Regions from separate parts of the Cupriavidus malaysiensis genome, predicted to be linked through region 1. Evidence: predicted binding sites of a transcription regulator. Region 1 holds the regulator's gene; the other holds the start of a gene.

Region 1 (3,495 bases):
CCTGGCTCTCGCTGCTTTGTTGCGCGGCCTTGCGGGCTTCTTCGCGCTGCACTTCCTTCATCATCGGCGAGGGAGCGGTTTCGGCCTTCTTGGTCTGGACGATCAGGTGACGCAGCACCGCATCGTTGAACTTGAACGCGTGTTCGAGTTCGGCCAGGGTTTCCTTGCCGCATTCGATGTTCAGGCAAACGTAGTGAGCCTTGGCCAGCTTCTGGATCATGTAGGCCAGTTGGCGACGACCCCAGTCTTCCACGCGGTGAACCTGGCCATTCTGCGAGGTGACCAGCGACTTGTAACGCTCGATCATCGCGGGCACTTGTTCGCTCTGGTCCGGATGGACGATAAAGACGATTTCGTAATGACGCATTGACGCTCCTTTTGGGATGAGCCACCCGGGCGTCACGTCCGGTGCGGCAAGGTTGGATAGCCTGCCATTATAGCCCGCAGCAAGCTGGCACGGCAAGCAGACTGCCCGCTCAGCACTGCGCGAAGCACTGCTGCAGCCGGCCAGGGTCCGCCGCCAGCCGAGGATCCCGAGCCAGAGCGAGCAACAGCAGCGCGCGCGCCTTGTAGGGATTCAGGTCACCCGCGGAGACGAACAGGCCGGCGCCAGGATTCGGCAGTGCCGGAATCGATACATGGCCCGCACCGGTGCGGGAACTGCGCACCACCGCGACACCTGCGCGCGCCGCGTCGGCCAGCGCGGCAGCCAGCGCCTCGTGGATCGAACCGTTCCCCGCCGCCGCCACCACCAGGCCCGCCGCGCCGGCAGCCACCAGCGCGTCGACGACGATACGGGAGGGCTGCGCATAGCTCGGCACAATTTCCACCAGCGGCCACTCCCCGGCTGGCAGCGGCCAGGACCGCTCGACCCGGCGCAATGGCGCGCGCATGAAGCTCACCAGCTCATCCTGGACGAAACCGAGCGGGCCGCCCACCGGCGACACGAAGGCATCGACCGCCGAGGTATGTGCCTTGACGACATCCCGCGCAGCATGGATCTGCTGGTTCAGCACCACCAGCACGCCACGGCCGCGCGCTTCCGGATGGGCCGCCACACGCACGGCATCGAGAAGATTGAGCGGGCCATCCGCAGACAGGGAGGTCGAAGGCCGCATGGCCGCGGTCATCACTACGGGAACCGGTACCGCACAGGACAGATGCAGCAGCATGGCCGTCTCTTCCAGGGTATCGGTACCGTGAGTCACCACCACACCCGCCACATCGGGCTGGGCGCACCAGAATGCCACGCGCGCCTGCAGTCTGGCCCACAGCGCAAAGCCCATGTCCTTGCTGTCGACCTGGGCCACCTGCTCGGCCTCCAGGCGCGCCACCGACTTCAACGCCGGCACGGCATCCAGCAGCGCCGTCACCGGCACCGTGGCTGCCTGGTAATGCGCACTGCTGGCCGCGCTGGCGGCGGAACCGGCGATGGTGCCGCCGGTGGCAAGCACGACGATGCGGGGAAGCTTGGACATATCAGGGCGGGAACACGGGTGAGCCGCGATTGTAACCGTACGCCCAACCACCATCACTCCGCCGCACCGGCCACAGGTCGCGCAAATTCCACTTGCACTTCGTCACATACTGTATAAAATCACAGCATACTGTTTAAACATACAGTACCCCTGACACCAAGAACAAAGCGGCGACTCCATGGCAACCCTGACTCCGCGGCAACAACAGATCTTCGACCTGATCCGCAACACGATCCGCCGCACCGGCTTTCCGCCTACGCGCGCAGAGATCGCCGCGGAGTTCGGCTTCTCCTCCCCGAATGCCGCCGAGGAACATCTGCGGGCACTGGCGCGCAAGGGCGTGATCGAGTTGACCCCGGGCGCCTCGCGCGGCATCCGCCTCAAGGTCTCGCGCAGCGATTCGGAAACACCGGACCAGTTCACATTGCCGATGGCCGGCGTGATGCAACTGACCCTGCCGCTGGTCGGCCGCGTCGCGGCAGGCAGCCCCATCCTCGCCGCCGAGCACATCGACCGGCAGTATCAGGTGGATGCCTCGGTCTTCGACGAACAGCCCGACTATCTGCTGCGCGTACGCGGCCTCAGCATGCGCGATGCCGGCATCCTCGACGGCGACCTGCTCGCAGTCAAGCGCGCCAGCGAGGCCAGCAACGGCAAGATCGTGGTAGCACGCCTTGGCGAGGACGTCACTGTCAAACGCTTCAAGCGACGAGGCGACAGCATCGAGCTGATTGCCGAGAACCCCGACTACCCCAACATCCTCGTGAAACCGGGAGAAGAAGAGTTCTCTCTCGAGGGTATCGCGGTCGGACTGATCCGTCCGGCCGGCTTCTAGCGCAGCCGGCCCGACCCCTCGCCGCCGCCAGGTCTGCAGCGTGGCGGCACCTGCCTCACCGTTCCGAAGGCGCCCGCCGACGCTGGCGCCATCCCCCGACTATTGTCAATCGACAGGTGCAACCATGCCGCAAGCCAATACCATCTCCGCCCGCCGCCCGGTCAAGCCAGTGCCTTTCCGCCAATGCAAGGGCGTGCGCATCTACCAAGGCGCGCAGCGCCGCACCATGGTCGGCAGCATGGCCGCCATCTGCCGCATGCTGGAGTTGGCCGAGCCGGCCAAGCTGCACGTCTGAGCCTGCGCGGCACCCGAGTACGCACGGGTACGTGACAGGCGCGGCTCGCCGTGCCGTGCCTGTCACGCCGGGCATTCGCTTTGCCGCATTCGCTTTGCCGCGCATCTGCTTTGCATGATGCACGACGGCGCCCGAGCAATCGCATGCCCGAGCGGTCGTCGCGCACCAACGATTCCGCGATGTTCCATGGCGCCTTCAATCCGCGTCCAACCCTCTGCCTATGCCAGGCAATGCGTAGGGTGCCCCTCCCTTGATGCACACTCCGCCCCTCGTTCGAAGGGGGCATTTCCGTATCTTTACCGTTGTTTGCAATTGCAGCGGCGCGCAGCACGTCAGTGCCGGCGAGATTCGCGTGCCGGCTCGCTAGAATGGCCGCTGACATTGGAATAGCGCCGCACCGGCAGCAGCTCCATCTGCGGAGTCGCCGGCAAGACTGACAGGCGCTCGTACGCGCCGCGCTGCTGCATTGCCGAGGCATACCACGCTGCCTGCCTCGGCACACCGACCACCCTCCGGACAGCGCTCCCGGCCACCACAACGACTACAGATCGGGGACCTCGCTTGCCGCTTCAAACTGTCCAGGTTCTGGCCTTGGGCAATCCCGCCATCGCCACGCTGCTATCCCTGTGCTTCCTGCTGGCCTGGAGCTACGAGCGCGCGCAGCGTCACCTGTTGATGTTCTGCGCATCGTTCCTGATCTATGCCTTGGCCGCGTCAGCGCAGATCCTGCAACTGCCGCGCGACGCTGGCGTGAACCTGCTGCTGTCCTGCGCGCTCTACCTGGGTAGCACCCTGTTGCTGTTGCGCGGCGTCGTAGCACGCGCCGACGCGCAGTTCGATGCCGTGCCGCTGACCACGCTGGCCTGTCTGCAGTTGATCGCGCTGGC
Region 2 (3,495 bases), 2.0 Mb from region 1:
CGCCTTCCATTCCTGTCCCTTGGCCGAGTGGATGGTGGACAGGATCAGGTAGTCCTCGTCGCGCAGCGGCACGCCGGATTCATCGCTGGAGGCGTCGGGCGGATCGAGCGTCAGTTCGGTGAGGAAGCGTTCGCGCGAGGCGTAGGTCGCGGCGATGCGTTCGAGTTGCTGCAGGTCGGCCTGGCGCGCCGCGGCATCGTCGTGCATGCGTTCCAGGTGCGGCAGGTACCAGGCCACCACCTGCTCGAACCCGGCAGGCCAGGACGAGGCTGGTGCCAGCAGCGCGCGTGCCAGCGCCAGCAGGTCGGCCCAGGCCGGTTCCGCGGCCGCGGGGGGCGTGAAGGATTCCAGCGCGAACAGCGGTTGGGTGGCCACGGCGATGGCGTCGAGCATGCGCCCGGCGGTCTTGGGGCCGAAGCCCGGCAGCAGCTGCAGCGCGCGGAAGCCGGCGATGCGGTCGCGCGGGTTCTGCAGCCAGCGCAGCATGGCCAGCACATCCTTGACGTGGCCGGACTCGAGGAACTTGAGCCCGCCGAACTTCACGAAGGGGATGTTGCGCCGGGTCAGTTCGATCTCGAGCTGGGCGCTGTGGTCGGCCGCACGGAACAGCACCGCCTGCGACAGCAGCGCCAGCCCGGCCTCGCGCCGCTCCAGGATGCGCTCGACCACATAGCGTGCCTGCTCGGCCTCGTCGGCCACCACCACCACGCCGGGCTTCTCGGCCGAGGCGCGCTCGCTCCACAGCTCCTTGCTGTAGCGTTCCGCGGCCTGGGCGATGACGGCGTTGGCGGCGGCGAGGATGGGCTGGGTGGAACGGTAGTTGCGCTCCAGCGTGACGCGCGCCGCGGGGGGCGAGAAGTGCTCGGGGAAGTCGAGGATGTTGCGCACCGTGGCACCGCGGAAGGCGTAGATCGACTGAGCGTCGTCGCCGACCACGGTCAGGCCGCGCCCGTCGGGCTTGAGCGCGAGCAGGATGGAGGCCTGCAGCGCGTTGGTGTCCTGGTACTCGTCGACCAGCACATGGTCGAAGCGTGCGCCCATGTCCGCCGCCAGCGCGGGCTCGCCCAGCGCCTGCGCCCAGTAGAGCAACAGGTCGTCGTAGTCGAGCACCTGCTGGTCCTGCTTGGCCTCGACGTAGGCGGCGAACAGGGTGCGCAGCGCCTCTTCCCACATCGCATAGCGCGGGAAATGGCGCCGCAGCACCTCGTCCAGCGGCGCCTGGGTATTCACCGCGCGCGAATAGATGGCCAGGCAGGTTTCCTTGCGTGGAAAGCGCGCGGTCTGCTCGGACAGGCCGAGATCGTGGCGCACCATGTGCATCAGGTCGGCGGCGTCGCCGCGGTCGCTGATGGTGAAGGCGGGCGACAGTCCGATCGTCTCCGCGTATTCGCGCAGCAGGCGGGCGCCGATCGCGTGGAAGGTGCCCGACCATTGCAGTGCCGCCCGTCCGGCGCCGCTGCCGCCGACGGCACGGTCGACGATGCGTTCGACGCGCCGGCCCATCTCGGCGGCGGCGCGGCGCGAGAAGGTCAGCAGCAGGATGCGGCGCGGGTCGGTTCCCGACAGCACCAGGTGGGCGACACGGTGCGCGAGCGTGTTGGTCTTGCCGGAGCCGGCGCCCGCGATGATCAGCAGCGGGCGCTCGCCATCGTGTTCGGCGGCGGCGCGCTGCTCCGGATTGAGGCCGGCAAGGTGCGCGGCCGGCGCGGGCTCAGGGAGCACGGTCGCGGTGGCGGCGTCCGTGCCGGCGTCGGCAGGAAGTAGATCGAGGTCGAGGTCGGGAGAGGCTGGCATGGCGGCGGCGGGCTGGCGCCAACTGTATATCCATACAGCGGTTCTACGCAAGCCGGCAGCGTCCGGTGCGGCGTGGCGGCCGCCCGCGGCCGGCCTTCGCATGGCGCCGGCGTCTCACCGGCGGGCGCGTGCCAAAAATAAAGCCGCCCGGGAGGGGCGGCTGGTATGCGCCTGGCGGTCCGGGCCGCCGGGAACCGCTCAGGCCGACTTGGCCAGGGCCCCGTCCAGCAGCTTGTGCAGCGCATCCCACTCGGGCTCGCCCACGTAGCGCTTCAAGATGCGGCCATCCTTGTCGACCACGAAGGTGGTCGGCGTCAGCTGCACGTCGCCGAAGGCCTTGGCGGCCGTGCCGCCGGCGTCCATCGCCACCTTGAAGGGCAGCTGGCGCGTCTGGGCGTAATTCATCACATACATCGGCGGGTCATAGTTCATCGCCACCGCGACGAATTCCAGTCCCTTGTCCTTGTACTGCTGATAGGTGCGCACCATCTCGGGCATCTCCTTGACGCAGGTGGCGCAGCTGGTGGCCCAGAAGTTGACCAGGTAGACCTTGCCCTTCAGGTCGGCGGTGCTGATCTTCTGGCCGGAAAGCAGGGTGAACTCGGCCGCCGGCACGGTTGCGGCGGGCGTGATGGCGCGATAGCCGAACCAGCCGAACAGGGCCACCACGAACAGGGTGGCGATCAGCGGCCAGCGCTTGCGCGTGGCGGGGGAAGCAGGGGTCGTCATATTCCGTCGTGCAAGGCGTCGGTGGCGGGCAGGCGCGGGCTGTGGCAGCGCCGGTTCAGCGGACATTCTAATGCCTCGCGCGCAGGCCTGCCGGCGCGCATCCGGGGGGTGGCGATCCTGCGGCAATCTGCCGCAGCGATGCGCCGCGGACGCGCTGCTTCCGTGTTGCCTAAGCGTTGCCTAAGTGTTGCCTCAGCGCGGCCCGGCGAGGGCGGCGCGCGCGGCTTCCAGGCGCTGTTCGAGGTAGGCGCCGTAGAAGTCCGGCTGCAGGCCGCGTAGCGGGGGCGCCGCCTCGCGGCCGTGGGCGTCGAGGAAGAGCACGGTAGGTGCGAACGCCAGCCCGCGCGCGCGGGCCCAGGCACGTGCGCCGGTCATGGTGCCGTCAGCGTCGCGCAGCGGCGCATCGGTGCCGATGTCCAGTTCGCGCGCCGTGATCTCGCCGGCGGCAGCCATCGGGCCCAGATAGTTGCGCCGCACGGTTTCGCAGTAGCCGCAGCCGGGCAGGGACAGCAGCAGCACCAGCGGCCCGCCGCGGCGCGTGGCCTCGCGCCCCTGGGCGCCGAGATCGGTCGCGCCCGGCAGCGTGCTCGCCGCCAAGGCCGGCAGCGCGGCACCGGCCAGGGCCAGCCCGGCCAGCCAGCGCCGCGCGCGGCCTGCCGGCGCGGCGGGGCGGACAGGGGGCGGGGTGGTAGACAGGGTGGTGGGCAAGGCGGTGGACAAGATGAGGGGCGGCATGATCTGGGCGGAGAAGCGCACGATCCCGGATAATAGCCCTTCGTGCCCTCCGGCCTCGTGCCGCGGGGCTCCCGACCGACCAGGATGTCCCCGTCCGCCGCCATGTCCCGTTCCCGCCGAACCGTCTACCTGCTGGCCGCGCTGGCGCTCGCTGCCGCGGCCTGCTCGCCGCGCTACGACTGGCGCACGGTATTGTCCAATGAGGGCGCCTATGCGGCCCTCTATCCGGGCAAGCCG

Evidence for each region. The regulator LexA, encoded in region 1, represses DNA repair genes until DNA is damaged. The targets are predictions, from matches to a motif close to ACTGTATNNNNATACAGT.
Region 2: a site for LexA is predicted at 1,816-1,833, ahead of BKK80_RS03305 (ATP-dependent helicase). Genes of this name have one in related genera too.

Annotation. Positions count from the first base shown of each region.
Region 1 is NZ_CP017754.1:3,178,859-3,182,353, forward strand. It holds gene rpsF (30S ribosomal protein S6) at 1-367, opposite strand, end outside; gene BKK80_RS14365 (asparaginase) at 477-1,478, opposite strand; gene lexA (transcriptional repressor LexA) at 1,657-2,313, shown strand; gene BKK80_RS37085 (hypothetical protein) at 2,438-2,608, shown strand; gene BKK80_RS14375 (GGDEF domain-containing protein) at 3,200-3,495, shown strand, end outside.
Region 2 is NZ_CP017754.1:770,922-774,416, forward strand. It holds gene BKK80_RS03305 (ATP-dependent helicase) at 1-1,794, opposite strand, end outside; gene BKK80_RS03310 (TlpA disulfide reductase family protein) at 1,993-2,523, opposite strand; gene BKK80_RS03315 (thioredoxin domain-containing protein) at 2,716-3,258, opposite strand; gene BKK80_RS03320 (hypothetical protein) at 3,361-3,495, shown strand, end outside.